4 regions of the Streptomyces sp. NPDC087300 genome follow, and region 3 is predicted to be linked to each of the others. Evidence: riboswitches for the same ligand, from Rfam matches in the RefSeq annotation. Region 3 holds a riboswitch; each other region holds the start of a gene.
What was found. A riboswitch is a leader RNA that binds a small molecule or an ion and turns the genes downstream of it on or off. The one in region 3 is predicted to bind cyclic di-AMP.
Positions count from the first base shown of each region.

Region 1: it holds a riboswitch for cyclic di-AMP, as region 3 does, so the genes downstream of both, ACIO9J_RS30290 (transglycosylase family protein) here and ACIO9J_RS05855 (NlpC/P60 family protein) in region 3, are expected to answer to the same signal.
Region 2: it holds a riboswitch for cyclic di-AMP, as region 3 does, so the genes downstream of both, ACIO9J_RS01300 (C40 family peptidase) here and ACIO9J_RS05855 (NlpC/P60 family protein) in region 3, are expected to answer to the same signal.
Region 4: it holds a riboswitch for cyclic di-AMP, as region 3 does, so the genes downstream of both, ACIO9J_RS28270 (M23 family metallopeptidase) here and ACIO9J_RS05855 (NlpC/P60 family protein) in region 3, are expected to answer to the same signal.

Region 1 is NZ_JBIUYI010000007.1:444,382-448,549, reverse strand. Features, by position in the region: gene eno (phosphopyruvate hydratase) at 1-399, opposite strand, end outside; gene ACIO9J_RS30290 (transglycosylase family protein) at 723-1,436, opposite strand; cyclic di-AMP (ydaO/yuaA leader) riboswitch at 1,441-1,642, opposite strand; gene ACIO9J_RS30285 (transglycosylase family protein) at 1,837-2,901, opposite strand; gene ACIO9J_RS30280 (cytochrome P450) at 3,077-4,168, opposite strand, start outside.
Region 2 is NZ_JBIUYI010000001.1:313,892-318,059, reverse strand. Features, by position in the region: gene ACIO9J_RS01310 (LysR family transcriptional regulator) at 1-666, opposite strand, end outside; gene ACIO9J_RS01305 (LysE family translocator) at 809-1,426, shown strand; gene ACIO9J_RS01300 (C40 family peptidase) at 1,476-1,949, opposite strand; cyclic di-AMP (ydaO/yuaA leader) riboswitch at 1,953-2,131, opposite strand; gene ACIO9J_RS01295 (hypothetical protein) at 2,541-2,846, opposite strand; gene ACIO9J_RS01290 (ATP-dependent Clp protease proteolytic subunit) at 2,852-3,487, opposite strand; gene ACIO9J_RS01285 (GNAT family N-acetyltransferase) at 3,646-4,168, shown strand, end outside.
Region 3 is NZ_JBIUYI010000002.1:54,366-58,533, reverse strand. Features, by position in the region: gene ACIO9J_RS05860 (ATP-dependent DNA helicase) at 1-1,159, opposite strand, end outside; cyclic di-AMP (ydaO/yuaA leader) riboswitch at 1,516-1,672, shown strand; gene ACIO9J_RS05855 (NlpC/P60 family protein) at 1,680-2,897, shown strand; gene ACIO9J_RS05850 (hypothetical protein) at 3,023-3,376, opposite strand; gene ACIO9J_RS05845 (NlpC/P60 family protein) at 3,721-4,168, shown strand, end outside.
Region 4 is NZ_JBIUYI010000006.1:702,950-707,117, reverse strand. Features, by position in the region: gene ACIO9J_RS28275 (aldo/keto reductase) at 1-650, opposite strand, end outside; gene ACIO9J_RS28270 (M23 family metallopeptidase) at 804-1,883, opposite strand; cyclic di-AMP (ydaO/yuaA leader) riboswitch at 1,895-2,042, opposite strand; gene ACIO9J_RS28265 (PP2C family protein-serine/threonine phosphatase) at 2,264-3,508, opposite strand; gene ACIO9J_RS28260 (MFS transporter) at 3,585-4,168, opposite strand, start outside.

The DNA.
Region 1 (4,168 bases), on a different contig from region 3:
GAACAGCGGCAGGTCGCTGGCCTCGGAGGCGGCGTGCGCGACGGCGAGCGAGACGCCGAGGATGGCGTTGGCGCCGAGCGAGCCCTTGTTGTCGGTGGCGTCCAGGTCGAACATCGCCTGGTCGATCAGGCGCTGCTCGGTGGCGTCGTAGCCGACGAGCTCCGGGCCGATCTGCTCGATGACGGCGAGGACGGCCTTCTCGACGCCCTTGCCCTGGTAACGGTTGGGGTCACCGTCACGGAGTTCGATGGCCTCGAAAGCACCGGTGGAGGCACCGGACGGAACGGCGGCACGACCCGTGCTGCCGTCGTCGAGGCCGACCTCGACCTCGACCGTGGGGTTGCCTCGGGAGTCCAGGATTTCCCGGGCTACGACGACGTCGATGGACGGCACGAGCATCTCCTTCTGGGATATGACGCATTTACGCGGGGCCGCTTCAGCCCTGCGTCTCACGAGCCTAACGGGCTCCAGGGCTTCGGCCAGCCGACCGCCCGTCCCGTGGGACGGGCCAGGGCCCAAATACCCGGGAAACGGGACGGAAGCCCGTGTTTCTACTGGCCGGTAGCTCGCTAGGGGCGAACACGGAACCGGGCCGGGCCGCGCGGCCGGACCCGGACATGGCCCCGCCCCGGTGCGTACGGGGGATACGCGCACCGGGGCGGGGAGCCCGTGGGGACGGGGGGGTGGCCGTGCGTCCGCCGAGGCACGGCCGGGTGGGGCCGCTACTTCAGGTGGAGCTGCTGGCCCGGGTAGATGAAGTCGGCGTCGTCGATGATGTCGCCGTTGAGCTTGTAGACCTTCTGCCAGCCGCCCTTGACCTTGTGCGACTCGGCGATCTTGGAGAGGGTGTCGCCGGACTCGACCTTGTACTCGCCGTCGCCCTTCTTGACCGTCTTGCCGGTCGGGGTCTCGACGGTCTTCTTCTTGGTCTCGGTCTGCGGCGTGGGCTGCGGCTTCGGCGTGGCCTGCTGCTGCGGGGCGGCCTGCTGCTGCGTCTTCTGCGGCTGCGGCTTGGCCTGCTGCTGCGGGGCCTGCTCCTGCTGGCCGCCGCCACCGTTGTAGGCGGCGCCCGAGAGACCGACGCCACAGCTCGGCCAGGCACCCTTGCCCTGGCCCGCGAGGACCTTCTCGGCGATCTCGATCTGCTGGGCCTTGGAGGCCTTGTCGGCGGTCGGCGCGTACTTGGTACCGCCGTACGCGGCCCAGGTGGACGGCGAGAACTGCACGCCACCCTGGTAGCCGTTGCCGGTGTTGATCGACCAGTTGCCGCCGGACTCGCACTGGGCGACGGCGTCCCACTCGGCGCCGGTGGCGGCAGAGGCGGAGCCCGCGGCCATCAGCGGGGCGGCCACGGCGGCACCGGTGACACCGGCGAGCGTGACGACACGGGTGGCCTTGGACGGACGGCGGTGCTTGCCCTTGCTGGAAAACAGCATGAGTTGATCCCCTCACCGACGCCTGCGAGGTGAGCTGTCGGGTGCGGGCCGATGTGGTTGCCCGGTCGCACTTCTTGAGTGCGACTTAACCCCTAGCCGATTCCGTCCGTCTCCCGGCCTCCCAGCCTCTCGGCTGGTGGCCGCTCAACGGGCGGGCCCGGCACTTACCTTGGGTCCCCCGCTCCTGCCTACGGCGCTCGAAGCGACGACTGTTCCCGTCCGGCCGTTGGCAGGATTCGGCGTACCGACCGGCGGGGCCCACCAGTGGCGAGCGGTGACGACCGTAGACACGCGATCGCCGGAATTTCAAAGACGATCAGGGCTTCTGAGACCCATCTCTCACTCGCGCCAAATCGGACATTCGACGCGAAGGCCCCGCCCGACTCTTCGTCAACTTCCCTTACTTTTCGCCCAAATCGAGGCTCTGACCGGGGAGAATGAGGTCCGGGTCGCCGCCGACGGTCTTCTTGTTCCCGGCGTAGAGCGAGGGCCAGCCGCCGTCGACGCCGAGGTCGTCCGCGATCACCGAGAGGCTGTCGCCGGAGCGGACCGTGTACGTCCCGTCGGCGGTCTTGCCCGAGCGGTCGCCGCCGCGCGAGGCGTGCCGTCCTGTGCGGTCCTCGCCGTCGCCTCCGGAGGGCTGCTCGTCGGCGCGGTCGCCGCGGTGGCGGCCGGGGGCGGAGTCGTCGGAGGGGGCGGTGGAGTCCTCGGATCCGGGCGAAGTGGAGTCCTCGCCTCCGGACTTGCCGGAGTCCTCCGCACCGTCCTTGCCGTCGGCCCCCTTGCCTCTCTCGCCGTCCCCGCCGCTGCCCTTGCCGTCCTTGTCGCTGTTGCCGCCCTTGCCGTCCTTGCCCGACTTGTCGTGATCCTTGTCTCCGGAGGCGTCGTCGGACGCGTCGTCGGAGCCGGACTTACCGTCGGTACCGTCCGCCGGGTCCGCGGAGTCGGAGGGCTTGCCCGAAGGCTTCTCCGAGGGCTTGTCCTTGCCGTCGGACTTGTCCTTGCCTTCGGACTTGTCCTTGCCTTCGGACCCTGCCGGGTCCGAGGGGGGCGTCATCGGGTCACCCGGGTCCACGTCGGCCGCGGCGTCGTCGTCGGTGAGACCCGCGATCGGGGCACAGCTCGGCCAGGCGCCGGGGCCCTTGTCCTCCAGGACCTTCTCGGCGACGGCGATCTGCTGCGACTTGGACGCCTGGTCGGCGCTCGGCGCGTAGTCGAGGCCGCCGTAGCCCTCCCACATGTCCTGGGAGAACTGGATCCCGCCGTAGTACCCGTTGCCCGGGTTGGCGCTCCAGGCGCCGCCGCTCTCGCACTCGGCGAGCTTGTCCCACGTCGCCGTGTCGGCGGCGCTCGCGCTGGTCGCGCCGAGGAGTGGGATGGCGATGGCGGATCCGGTGACTCCTGCCGCGACGATGAGGGCCGGGGCTTGGCGGGGGCGTCGGTGACGACCATTGCCGGAGAGCATGCGGTTGCCTTTCACGGGTGGGGTCTCCCCTGCTCGAGCGGAGCCGAGAGCTTGGGGACTGGTGCGGCGACTGGGGCACCGGGTGCCCGAGTCGACGTGAACGTAGTCGCACTCGAACGCTTGTCACAAGTCGATGCAGCGGAGATCACGTGAAAGTCACAGTCTTGACGGTCCGTCAGTTGCCCGCCGTTTTCTGTGCGGATGTGAACTCCACGGGCAACGTGCGAAGTCCCCGCATGATCAGCCCGCCACGCCACCGCAAATCGGCAGGATCCGCCGCGAGTTGCAGATCGGGAAGTCGCCGCAGGAGTGTCGCGAGGGCGGTCTGGCCCTCCAGACGGGCGAGCGGGGCACCGAGGCAGTAGTGGATTCCGTGCCCGTATCCGAGGTGCTGGTTGTCGCGCCGGGACAGGTCGAGGGTGTCGGGCTCGGCGAACCGCTCGGGGTCGCGGTCGGCGGCGGCGAGCACCACGAGAACGGGGTCGCCCGCGGCGATGTCCTGCCCGCCGACGCTGAGCGCCTCCGTCGCGAACCGCCAGGTGGCGAGCTCGACAGGACCGTCGAAGCGGAGCAATTCCTCCACGCCCGTCTCCAGGAGCGCCGTGTCCCCCTCTTCCAGGGCACGTTGCAGCCGCGCGCGCTGCTCGGGGTGGGTGAGCAGCGCGTACATCCCGTTGCCGATGAGGTTGACGGTCGTCTCGAAGCCGGCGAAGAGCAGGATGAAGGCCATCGCCGCGGCCTCGTTCTCGGTGAGGTGCTCGCCGTGGTCGGAGGCGCGGATCAGGCCGGAGATGAGGTCGTCGCCCGGGTCGAGGCGCTTGCGGTGGATCAGCTCGGCGAGATAGCCGCGCATCTTCTTCACCGACCGGGCGACCCCGCCCCGCGGCCCGCCCCCGTGCCGGATCATCATGCCCGCCCAGTCGCGGAAGTCGTCCTGGTCCTCGCGCGGGACGCCGAGGAGGTCGCAGATGGCGTAGATGGGGAGCGGGAAGGCGAACTCGTGGATGAGGTCGGCGCTCCCCCCTTCCACGAACCGGTCGATGAGCTGGTCCGTCAGCTCCCGCACGCGCGGCTCGAACTCGGCGACGCGGCGCGGCGTGAACGCCTTCGACACGAGGCGCCGAAGCCGGGTGTGGTCCGGCGGGTCGATGTTGAGCAGGTGCGTCATGAGATTGGCACCGCGCTCGCCCGGGATCCCCGTCTTGCTCTTCGCGTGCGCGCCCTCGTCGTGGTGGGCCGGATTCTTGCTGAGCCGCTGGTCGGCGAG
Region 2 (4,168 bases), on a different contig from region 3:
CGTCGCACCGGCCCGCGCGAGCGCCCGCTCGACGGCCTGCCGCGGCGGATGCGTCGGCGCCATGCTGATCAGCGGCTGCCCGGCGAGCGCGCTCAGCGGCAGCCGTGCCGTCTGGCTCGCCAGCGCGTGCCCCGGCTGCGTCACCAGGACCAGCTCCTCGACGAGGATCCGCTCGGCCGAGACGGCGGCGGGCAGCGGCGCCGTCTCCGCGGGTTCGTAGGCGTGGGTGAGGGCCAGGTCGACCTCGCCCGCGGCGACCGCCGCGACACCGTGCGGCGGCTCGTGGTCCGCGACGGTCAGCTCCACGTCCGGGTGGGCCCTGCGGAACGCGGTCAGGACGGGCGGCAGCAGATGGATGCCGGCGGTCGTGAAGGTGCCGACGCGGAGCCTGCCGCCGGAGAGGCCCGCGAGCTGCGCCAGTTCGTGCCGGGCGCGCTCCATCTCGTCGAGCACCCGGCGGGCCCTGGCCACCAGGAGCTCGCCCGCGCCGGTCAGCCGCGCCCCGCGGTGATGGCGCACGAGCAGCCCCGTCCCGGCCTCCCGCTCCAGCTTGGCCAATTGCTGGGAGAGGGCGGGCACGGTGTACCCGAGCCGTTCGGCGGCCCGGGTGATCGAACCGGCCTCGGAGACCGCGACGAGCGCGGCGAGCCGCGTGGGGTCGTACATGGCAGCTCCCTGCGGCGCGAAGGACGCGCGTACGGCAGCGGGCGGCAGGCCACCCGGAGCCCGGAGACTAAACGGCTGCTTAAGTCCCCGTCAGGATATTGCACATACCCGTTGAAGGCTCGGAACCGGCAGTCTTGGCGGCATGGACGCACAACTGGTCGCCTTCACCCTGTTCGCCGCGGGCATGGTCGCCATGCCCGGCGCCGACTTCACCGTCGTCGTACGCAACTCCCTCGCCTCCCGGCGGGCGGGCGTGGCCAGTGCGATCGGGGTCGCGGCCGGACTACTGGTGCACACGGCACTGGCGGTCGCGGGCGTCGCCGCGGTGCTCGCCGCGGTCCCCGCGCTCTTTAGGGCGCTCCAACTGATCGGCGCCGCCTATGTGCTGTACCTCGCCTGTCGGGCGCTGCGTTCAGCGGCGCGAGCGCGCGAGCTGACGCAGGACGTGCTCACGGCGCGGGCCGGTGGTCTGCGGGAGGGCTTCCTGACCAACGCCCTCAACCCCAAAGCGTCGATCACGTTCCTGAGCGTGCTGCCCCAGTTCGTGCCCGCGGGCAGTCCCGCGATGCCGAGGACCCTGCTGCTCGCGTCCATCGTGGTGGCGCTCGCCCTGGTGTGGTTCCCGGTGGTGGCGCTGCTCGTCGACCGGCTCGGCAGGTGGCTGCGCAGGCCGCGCACGGCCCGTGCGATCGAGGCGGTGACCGGTGTCGCGCTCGGTGTGCTGGGTCTGGTGCTCCTGGCGGAGCCCGTCCTGGCCTGACCCCCGAGCACTCCGGAGTACTCGGGGGTCAGGACGGTCGCGGCGAGGGTCAGCGGACCCTGCCGTACCAGACGCTCTTGGACCAGATCTTCTCCAGGCGCACCACGGTGTTCCGCTTGGGCGCGTGCCAGATGCGGCCGTTACCCGCGTAGATCCCGACGTGGTAGACGCTCCTGCCGGAGTGGAAGAACACCAGGTCGCCGCGGGTCCGCTGGGACTTGGAGATGTGCTTGGTCTTGTTGTACTGCGCGGCGGCGGTGCGCGGCAGTTTCTTGCCCGTCTTCTTGAACGAGTAGAGCGTCAGGCCCGAGCAGTCGAACCGGGTGGGTCCCGCCGCGCCGTAGCGGTAGGGGGAGCCCTTCTTGGAAGCCGCGATCTTGAGCGCCTTCGTCCCGTGCGTGGCCGCTTGCGCTTCCCCGGTGAGCCCGGGGGCCACCACGGTGCCGCCTACGACGGCGAGCGTGAGGGCCGAAGCGGCCCCCGTCCTGCTGAGCAGCGACGGAACATGATTCAGCGCAGTCATGCGCAACCCTTCGTCAGCCGCCTGTGAAAGATGACCTGTCGGGTTCGGGCAGGCGAAGATGCCCGGCCGCGTCGTGCTCTGCGGCTTCACCCCAAGGGCGCGTCGTCCGGACCTTCCGGACGGGCCCGCCGTGCTTGGGTCCTCCACTCCTGCCGTTGCACCGATGTCGACCGGTCATCCGGGTGGCGGCAGGACTCGGCGTCCGCCCGGACCGCCCCGCCGCTGTGGCGGGGGCTTGTCGTCGGAGAGGATCTTGACCCGACAAGGGCGAAAAAACCGAGCCGAAACGGCGTTTTGTGAGGCTCCTCACGACTGACCCGTTCAGGTGGACACCGCCCGAAAGGGGCAGCCGTCCCGGCGGCCGACGACGGCTCGACCAGCACCGGAATGGTTCATTCCGCACTCCTCGTACACCTCTGGCGCAACTCTCGACCACGCCTTGGCGGACCCTCCGCTACGCCGTTCGGGGTAGCTCGTCTGGTCCGTTTCAACACGCCTCCGGACGTTCCGGCGAGTGCGGCGCGGCGGGTTCCGGGCCTCTCGTGGCGGTCAACGGGCGGACCGCCACGGAGGGCTGGCCGAGGGGCTTGATCAACTCCGTGCTGGAGGTGGCACGGTGACGCGGCCTGCCCTTCGCTCGCCGTCGAGCACGCGCAGCGCCCGGGTCAGCGTCGGCGCGTGCAGCTCGCTCTCGCCGCGGCGGTGCATCAGGGCCAGCGCGTCCCGCAGTGCCGTCGCGCTGCTCACCAGGGCCTGGGCCGCACGCAGCCCGCCGTAGGTGAGTTCGCCCCTGGCCGGGTTGATCCGGCCGACCAGATCGACGACTTCGAGGTAGCGGTCGACCAACTCGGCCTCGGCGCGCGTCAGTGCGGGCAGGGGCGGCAGCTCGGGCAGCATGCCGCTCACCGCCCGTCGCGCGCGGCGAGCGTGCTCTTGCGGCTCGGGATGATCCGGTCCACCAGGCCGTACTCGACGGCGGCGGGGGCGTCGAGGATCGTGTCCCGTTCGATGTCGGCGCTAATCCGCTCGGGGCTCTGTCCGGTGTGCCGCACGAGGAGTTCCTCCAGGAGCCGCCGGGTGCGCACGATCTCGTCGGCCTGGATGGTGAGGTCGCTCGTCTGTCCGTGGATCGGCTCGGCGATGGCCGGCTGTCGGATGAGCACGCGCGCCCCGGGCAGCGCGAACCGCTTGCCCGGCGTGCCCGCGGCGAGCAGCACGGCGGCGGACGCCGACGCCTGCCCCAGGCAGGTCGTCTCCACGTCGCAGCTGACGAACTGGATCGTGTCGTACAGGGCGGTCATCGCGCTGAACGAGCCGCCGGGGGAATTGATGTAGAGCGAGATGTCGCGCTCCGGCGCCTGGTATTCGAGGTGCATGAACTGCGCCATCACGTCGTTGGCCGACGTCTCGTCGATGGGGGTGCCGAGGAAGACGATCCGCTCTTCGAGGAGCTTGGAGTACGGGTCCAGGGTCCGCGTCCCCGCACTCGTGCGCTCGGTGAACTCGGGAAGGACATGGCGGGCGGACGGACGGTTCATGGCACGCCTCTTTTCGCGGGGCTCTGTTCTCTTCGCGGGACTCTGTAAAAAATGTACAGGACGTACGTTCAGGTGGGGAGGGGGTTCCGCGATGGGCGGGGGCAGGGGCCCGACCCCGCGTAGCCTCGACGCACCGTGCGGTGTGGAGGTGGTGGGGTGTGACATGGGGAGAGCGGGACCTGCTCGCGCTGGAGGTCGACGTCATCCACTGCCTCGCCCCGGGGCGGGTCGGCGAGCGCGCGAGGGTGGCGGACCCGTCGGTGCGTGCCGTGTGGTGCTGGTCGCCGGGGGCGCGGCTGCTGGCGCTGGGGCCGGGCGTCGACGATCCGGGAGCGGTCGACGACGCGGCACAGCCGTACGCGCCGGGCGAGACACCCGTCGCACTCACCCGTATCGCGGCGGCCTTGGAGGCGCCGGGCGAACCGGCCGGAATCCAGGGCGGCCCGTGCTTCACCTTTCCCGGCCGCCCGGCGGCGCGCCCGCCCGCGAAGCTGCCGCTGCTCGTCTCGGACGCCGAAGGGCGTTGTGCGGCAAGGGAGTTGAGCCGTCCGGACAACTGGCAGCACGGCGAATGGGCGGAGCTGATCGGCGGGTCGGCGGGGGAGTGGGCGATGGCCGTGCGTGACGGCGAGCCCGTGTCGATCTGTCACACCCCGGCCGCGAACGCCCGTGCCGCCGAGG
Region 3 (4,168 bases):
GCGCGCCCGCACCCTGGTTGGTCCACAGGTTCTTCGGGCGACGGCTCTCGTTCCGCTCGATGACCGCGTTCGCCGCCGTCAGGATCGTCTGCGTGGAGCGGTAGTTCTGCTCCAGGAGGATCGTCGTCGCGTCCGTGTAGTCCTCCTCGAACTGGAGGATGTTGCGGATGGTGGCGCCGCGGAAGGCGTAGATCGACTGGTCCGCGTCACCCACCACGCAGAGCTCGCCGGGGTCGTCGCCCTCGCCTCCGGAGGGGCCGACCAGCTCGCGCACCAGGGCGTACTGCGCGTGGTTGGTGTCCTGGTACTCGTCGACCATGACGTGCCGGAAGCGGCGCCTGTAGTGCTCGGCGACGTCGGGGAAGGCGCGCAGGAGGTGGACCGTCGTCATGATCAGGTCGTCGAAGTCCATCGCGTTCGCCTCGCGGAGGCGCGACTGGTACATCGCGTAGGCCTGGGCGAGGGTCTTCTCGAAGCCGTCGGCGGCCTGGCCCGCGAAGTCTTCCTCGTCGATCAGCTCGTTCTTCAGGTTGGAGATCTTGGCGCTGAAGGACTTCGGCGGGAACTTCTTCGGGTCGAGGTCCAGATCGCGGCAGACCAGGGCCATCAGGCGCTTGGAGTCCGCGGCGTCGTAGATCGAGAAGGAGGACGTGAAGCCCAGCTTCTTGTACTCGCGGCGCAGGATGCGGACGCAGGCGCTGTGGAAGGTCGACACCCACATCGCGTTCGCCCGCGGGCCGACGAGCTGCTCGACGCGCTCCTTCATCTCGCCCGCGGCCTTGTTCGTGAAGGTGATCGCGAGGATCTGGCCGGGGTGCACACCGCGCTCGGCGAGGAGGTACGCGATGCGGTGGGTCAGCACGCGGGTCTTGCCGGAACCGGCGCCGGCCACGATGAGCAGCGGGGAGTCCGCGTGCACGACGGCCGCGCGCTGGTTCTCGTTGAGCCCGTCGAGAAGCGCCGCCGGGTCGATGACCGGGCGCGGGGCACCGCCGCGATAGTGCGCGTCCCTGCTCAGGGGCGCGTCGAACTTCCCGTCGAACAGATCATCCGGAATGGGCTCCGGAGTGTTGTCCTCGGGCGGCGGCGGGGGCTCTTCGTCCGCGGCCCGGGAGGGCTGCAGGTCCGCCAGGAAGCTGTCATCAAAGAGGCTGCTCATCGCCTCCCGAGTCTAGGCGGCCCCACTGACAACCCGCCCCGGGTTCCGGCCACCTTCCCCGGCCGAAGGCCCTCCTGCCCCCTGCTGACGGGGATCCCGCCCCTCGGTGACGGCGGGACCACCTCTGGCATCGGCTCGCGAACGCCCTCCGAAGACGGCCCACCGGTCCCTCCCGGTCACGGCCCGCCCGTGGACGATCACATTCCGCCACCGCGCGACATACCCTCATCGGGCGATTCGAAAAGTCACGAAAATGTATCGGGCATATCGAACATCAACCTTCACACGGGCCACACGAGTTGGCTAGCGTGCTGCGCGGGCCGCTCGTACCGCCACCGGCGAACCCCGCCGGGAACGGGTGGCCTACGCCGAGTCCGACGTGTTCGGAGCCGGGGACCCACCAAGACCTTGGGGTGAATCGGTCCCGTACGTAGTACGGGACCGTAGGGCAACCTTCCGAAGCACCCGCCCGAACCCGACAGCTAACCCGGTAGGCGGTCTACGGAAGGAGTCGCCTCTCTTGGCGTCGCACCGCAAACCGCGGAACCGGACGGCCGGCAAACGCACGGCCCCCGCCATCGGCATCACCACGGCCGCCCTCACCTCGGTGGCCCTCCTCTCGCAGAGCGCGCAGGCTGCCCCCTCCGCGCCGACGAAGCCCAGCCTCGAAGAAGTACAGAAGAAGGTCGACGACCTCTACCACCAGGCGGGCGTGGCCACCCAGAAGTACAACTCGGCCAAGGAGAGGACCGACAAGCAGCGCAAGAAGGTCGATCACCTCCTGGACGACGTGGCCAAGCGCACCGAGAAGCTGAACGAGGCCCGCCAGGAGCTCGGCTCCTTCGCCGCCGCGCAGTACCGCACCGGGGCCATCTCCGGGACGGCGACGATGATGCTCGCCGACGACCCGCAGGGCTACTTCGACCAGAACCACCTGTCGGACCGGCTCACCGAACGCCAGAAGAAGGCGGTCGACGACTACCAGACCGAGCAGGTCTCGGCGACGAAGCAGCGCACGAAGGCGGCGAAGAGCCTCAGGACGCTGACCGACTCGCGCGACGACCTCAGGACGAGCAAGCGGACCGTCCAGCAGAAGCTGGGTGAGGCCCGCAAGGTCCTGTCGGAGCTGACCGCCGAGGAGAAGGCCAGGCTCGCCGCGATCGAGCGGAAGAAGGAGCGGGAGGCCAAGCGCAAGGCCGACGAACTGGCCCGCAAGCAGGCCGCGGAGGCGGAGCGCGAGCGCAAGGCGGAGGAAGCGGCGCAGAAGGAGAAGCAGGAGCAGGACGAGGGCCAGGGTTCCGGCGCGGGCTCGGGCAGCGGTTCGGGCTCAGGTTCCGGTTCGGGCTCCGGCTCCGGCTCCGGCTCCGGAAGCACCGACGGCAGTTACGCCACCAAGGCCGCGAAGGTGATCGACTTCGCCGAGGCGCAGATCGGCAAGCCGTACGTCTGGGGCGCCACGGGCCCCGACTCCTACGACTGCTCCGGGCTCACCCAGGACGCGTGGAAGGCCGCCGGGATCTCTCTGCCGCGCACCACGTGGGACCAGGTGAAGGTCGGCACGACGGTGAAGACGGCCGACGCCAAACCGGGTGACCTGGTGTTCTTCTACGACGACATCAGTCACGTAGGGATCTACATCGGCAACGGCAAGATGATCCACGCCCCGAAGCCGGGCGCGAACGTCCGCGTCGAGTCGATCTACTACATGCCGATCCACAGCGTGGTGCGCCCCGCGTGAGGGCCTGACGGCCCGGCGGTCACGGCCTGGTGGTCACGGCCCGACGGCGAAAAGCACCCTCTACGCGCGCGTGGCCCGCATCCTCTCGGGGATGCGGGCCACGCGCGCGTAGAGGTCGGGAGAACTCAGGTCCAGAGCACCGCGATGAAGATGTTCACCACGGTCAGCAGACCGACCGCGCCGAACATCCCCTTGTCGATCTTCTCCTCGTCCCGCTTCACGTAGACCAGCGCGAGGATCACGATCAGCACGGCCATCTTGATGCCGATCTTGAGGTTGTTGACCGGGTTGTCGTCCGCCTGGTTCAGGCCCACCAGGAGGACGCCGGTGACGAGCATGGTCAGCGCGCCGTGCAGCATCGCGGGGCTGAACCGGGCGGTGCCCTGGCCCATCTGCTTCATCTGGGTCAGGAAGCCGCCCAGGAGCGACGCGATGCCGATGATGTGCAGGCCGACGAAGAGATGGATGAGTACGTCCATGAGCCGGAGCCTAACCGGGCGCGTTCCGGCCACTGCGGGCGGTCCCTTACCACCGTCACGCGGACACCCGGGGCACAAGCCGCAGATCGGTCGCACAGCCGTGTGAAGTGGTCCTCCAACAGTGATCGACACGGTCGTCTTCCGTCACCGATCCGTCCACTACTGCCACTTCCGCGCAATCGGACACCAAGCCGTGACGGTCAGGTTTAGCGTCCTCCACCAGGTGACCGGCTCCCCACCGCCGCCCGGACCCGGGGCGGCAGTCGGACACCACCGCCGAGGAACCGGCGGCGGTCCGCTCCCCCTGTGCGGGCCGCCGCCGGACACGTAAGGAGCCCCTCTTCGTGTCAGCGCACCGCAAGCCCAAACAGCGCTCGCTCAGCGGCAACACGGCCCGCACCGCCGTCACCCTCGCCCTCGCGGGAGCCGCGTCGGCGACCGCGTTCGACGGCGTGGGACACGCGGACCCCCGGCTCAGCCCGGCCGAGGTGAAGTCCAAGGTCGACTCGCTCTACCGCGAGGCGGAGATCGCCACCGAGAAGTACAACGGCGCGAAGGAGAAGGCCGACAAGGCCGAGAAGTCCCTCGGAGTGCTGCGCGACGAGGCGGCCCGCAAGACGGACGAGCTCAACTCCGCGCGCGACGAGCTCGGTTCGTACGCCGCCGCCCAGTACCGCGCCGGAGGCGTCGACCCGGCCATGCAGCTGGCCCTCTCCTCCGACCCCGACCAGTTCCTGGAGCGCGCCTCGCTCGCCGACCGCGCCGGCAACCGCCAGGCCGCGACCGTCAGCG
Region 4 (4,168 bases), on a different contig from region 3:
AAGCCGGAGGCGAGCGCGTAGTAGGGGACGGCCGCGAGGCCGGAGCGCGAGGCGACCTCCTGGAGCGGGCCCTCGTAGGTGTCGCGGGAGACGAGGTTGTAGTGCGGCTGGAGCGCGACGTAGCGGGCGAGGCCCTCGCGGTCGGAGAAGTCGAGGGACTCCTGGAGCCGCTCGGGCGTGATGTTGGAGGCGGCGACGGCCCGCACCTTGCCCGCCCGCACCAGCTCGTCGAGGGTGCCGATGATCTCTTCCACGGGGACCGAGGGGTCGTCGTAGTGCGTGTAGTAGAGGTCGATGTAGTCGGTGCCGAGGCGCTTCAGGGAGGCGTCGGCCGCGCCCTTGATGGTGCTCGCGGAGAGGCCCTTGTACTCGGGCAGGGCGCCGACCTTCGTGGCGATGACGACGTCGGAGCGGTTGCCGCGCTCGGCGAGCCACTCGCCGATGACGGTCTCGGACTCGCCGCCCTTGTTGCCCTCCACCCAGACCGAGTAGGCGTCGGCGGTGTCGATGAAGTTGCCGCCCGCCGCGGTGTAGGCGTCGAGCACGGCGAAGGACGCGGCACGGTCGGCGGTCCAGCCGAAGACGTTGCCGCCGAGGGCGAGGGGGAAGACCTCGAGGTCGGATGAGCCAAGGGTGCGAAGAGAAGTCATGTGCTGCTCAACGCGCCCGCCGGAAGCGGAATTCCATGCATGCCTCACCGAACCGGCAGCCCTGACGTCGGGGGGTTGTCGCCAGGACCGCCGGGGTCTTCGGGGTCTGCGGAGCCGGCGGGCTCTTCGCGGGCTCCGCGCCCACGGGTTCCGTCAGGGGTTGAGGCCCTTGCCCTGGAGCCAGCCGAGCGGGTCGATGCCGGTGCCGTCGGGCGTGTGGACCTCCAGGTGGAGGTGCGGGCCCGTCACGTTGCCGGTCGCGCCGACGCGGCCGATGACGTCGCCGGTGCTGACCTTCTGGCCCGCGCTGACGTTGAGCGAGGACTGGTGGCAGTACCAGATCTCCGTGCCGTCCTCGAGCTCCAGGACGGTGCGGTAGCCGTACGACCCCGCCCAGCCGGCTTCCTTCACGGTGCCGGTGTGCACGGCCTTGAGCGGCGTGCCGGTCGGGGCGGCGAAGTCGAGGCCGGTGTGGTGGCCGGAGGACCACATCGAGCCGGAGTCGCCGAAGTGCGAGGTCAGCGTGTACGAGGAGGTGGGGATGACGTAGCTCTTGGCGAGCTTCGCGAGGCGCTCGGCCTCCGCCTTGGCCTTGCGGGCCTCCTCCTCCTTCTTCTTCTTGGCGGCGGCCTTGGCCTCCGCCTTCTCCTCGGCCGCCTTCTGCTGCGCGGCGGCCTCGTCCGCGGCCTTCTTGACGGCGGCCTGCTCGGCAGCGGTCCGCACCGCCTCGTCGGCCTGGTCCTGCTGGTTCTCGGCCTGCCGCATGATGCGCGAGCGCAGTGCCTCGCCCGCGTCGGTGGTGCCCTGCTCGGCGTCGTCGGTGCTGACACCGGCGGCGGTGAGCGGCGCGGCCGCGTGGGTGACGGTGTCGGCGGAGTCCGCGTCGTCGGACATCAACGAGCCGACGCCCGGCAGGGACTTGGCGTCCGGCAGCGAGTCGGCGACGGCCCCGACGCCCGGCAGGTCGGGTATGGATATGGAGACCGGCGGCTTGCCGCCCTGCGCGGTGGCGATGCCGCCCGCGCCGACCGCGGCGATGACGCCGACGCCGAGAACGGTGGAGCTGCGGGCGAGTCCGCCGCCGCTCTTCTTGTGCACACGGTGCCTGCCGCGGACGGGACGGACGGACTCCTCGGTGGGATTCCATTCCTCCCAGGACTCCTGGTCGTATCCACCGAAGTCGTCGTCATTCGGCACATACGGGGCTTGGGGGGCAGGCCGGTTGGACGCCACTGGGGCGCACTCCTTTCCTTCCTTCTCGCCTACCGGGTTAGCTGACGGGTTCGGAGCAGGAAGGTCTCCTACGGACGACCGGCACGGATGCACGGAGGCCCGATTCACCCCAAGTTGGTGGTTCCCCGGCTCCCTTGCGGGATTAGGCGCGTGCGCACGGAGCCGCCTCTAGTGACGGCTGGGACGACCGCGCTGCGTTATCGAACGTTAATAGACAGCGGGGGCGGATTCCAAGCCGTTCCGACTGATCGTTAACGCCCTTGGCCTGTACTTAACGGGACACGGGGGTGAGGAACGGGGCGAGTTGACCCCGGTGCGCCGCACACCGGAGCTTCACATTCCCTTGACAGTACGTCAGTTGTTATGCGGAGGGGTGTTCCTCACTCACCGTCGGTGACATCCCGCTCCCGCGCGATCGGCCGCCGCACCGCGAGCAGCGCCATGTCGTCCGTCGCCCCGCCCCCGGTGTGCCGCCGCACCTCCTGCACGAGCGTGCCGAGCAGCACGTGCGGGCCGTCGGTACCGGGGAAGATCCGGCCGCCCAGCCGGGCCGCCGGGTCGTAGAAGACGCCCGAGGCGTCGCGCGCCTCCGACAGGCCGTCCGTGTAGAAGAGCAGCGTCGCGCCGGGCGGGAACTCCGACTCGTCCGCGCGGTCCGGCCAGGTCCCCAGGTCGCCCATGCCGAGCGGCAGCGCGGGCTCGCTCGCCGAGAGCACGCAGAGCCGCCCGTCCCCGCGCAGCAGCAGCGGTGGCGGGTGCCCGCGGTTGATGAGCCGTACGACGCTCTCGCTGTGCCGGATCTCGCCGAGGACCGCGGTGGTGAACCCCTCGAACGCGTCGAGCCCGTCGCGCCGGGTGCCCTCGCGCGCGAGCGCCCGCTCCAGGCGCTGCGCCACCGCCTCCAGCGTGGCCTCCTGCTCGGCGGCCTCCCGGAAGGCGCCGATGACCACGGCGACGGCGGCGACCGCGCCCATGCCCTTGCCCCGCACGTCGCCGACGATGAGCCGTACGCCGTGCGGGGTGTCCTGCACCGCGTAGAGGTCCCCGCCGATGAACGCGTCGGCCTGCGCCGCCTCGTACCGCGCCGCGATGTCCAGGCCCCCGATGCGCGGATCGGGTTCGGGCAGCACGGCGCGCTGGGTGGCCTCCGCGATGGAGCGCGCGGTGGCGAGCCTGGCGTTGCCGCGGCGCACCACGCGGTTGATGACGACGGCGAGGGCCGCCACGGTCATCACGGTGATCAGCTCGGTGACGGTCTCGACGTTGCTGTCGAACGAGTTGCCGTAGTGCAGCAGCAGGACGGCGACCGATGCCGCCGCGCCGGTCAGCACGGTGTTGAGCAGCGAGTAGAAGGGGGCGGCGATCAGCGGGGCCGCGGTGAACAGGGGCGCCGCGGTGAATTCGGGCGGTGTCGTCGCGTCGTACACGACTCCGACGACCAGGAGCAGGACGGGCAGCGCCCTGACGAAGGTCCCCTCGTGCGCGGCGGTGCCGCTGTCGTCGGCCCGTCCGCCCCGCTCGCCCCGTGCGTCACGGGCACGCGCTGGGTCACCGTCGCGTCCTCCTCGCTGCCCCACCGCTCGCTCTCCCGCCGACTCCGCGCCCAAGACCTCACCGCGCTGCATTCAGGCTTCCCGCAGCGCGGTGAGGGTGCGACCTGGTGTGGGCCGACCGGGTTAAGGCCCCCCGGGCGCGACGGCCCTAGGAGGCGGTCACCGCGGGCACCGGCGCGAGCCGTCCCGACCTGGCGAGGCCGCGCAGCGCCAGCGCGCAGCAGCCGCCGAGCGCGGCGAGGACCGTCCAGGGCAGCGCGGGCAGGTCACGGCTGGCGTCGAGCAGCACGCCCATGCCGAGGTTCCCCACGGTGATGCCGATGCCGCAGACGGTGTTGTAGAGGCCGTAGTGCGTGGCCACCCAGCGGTCCCCCGCCAGCGAGACGACGGTGTCCATCTCGAAGGGGTAGAGCACGGCCGTCGCCGCGGCGAGCGCCGCCGCGCACAGCAGCAGGCCCGCCACCCCGACGTACCGGGAGCCGCCGAGCGCGGGCGGCAGGAAGGCGGCGCCCATCAGGCCGAGCCCGGCGACCAGGCACTGCTCGCGGGTCCAGGTGCGCCGGCACCAGTCGGTGATCCGCAGCTGCCCGAGCAGCGCGACGAGACCGGACACCACGAAGAGCGAGCTGGTCGCGACCGTCGCCGCGGTGCCCTCGCCGAGCAGCCGCTCCACGGACAGCGGCAGCGCCAGGTAGACCTGGAAGGACAGGACGTACGACCCGGTCATCGCCA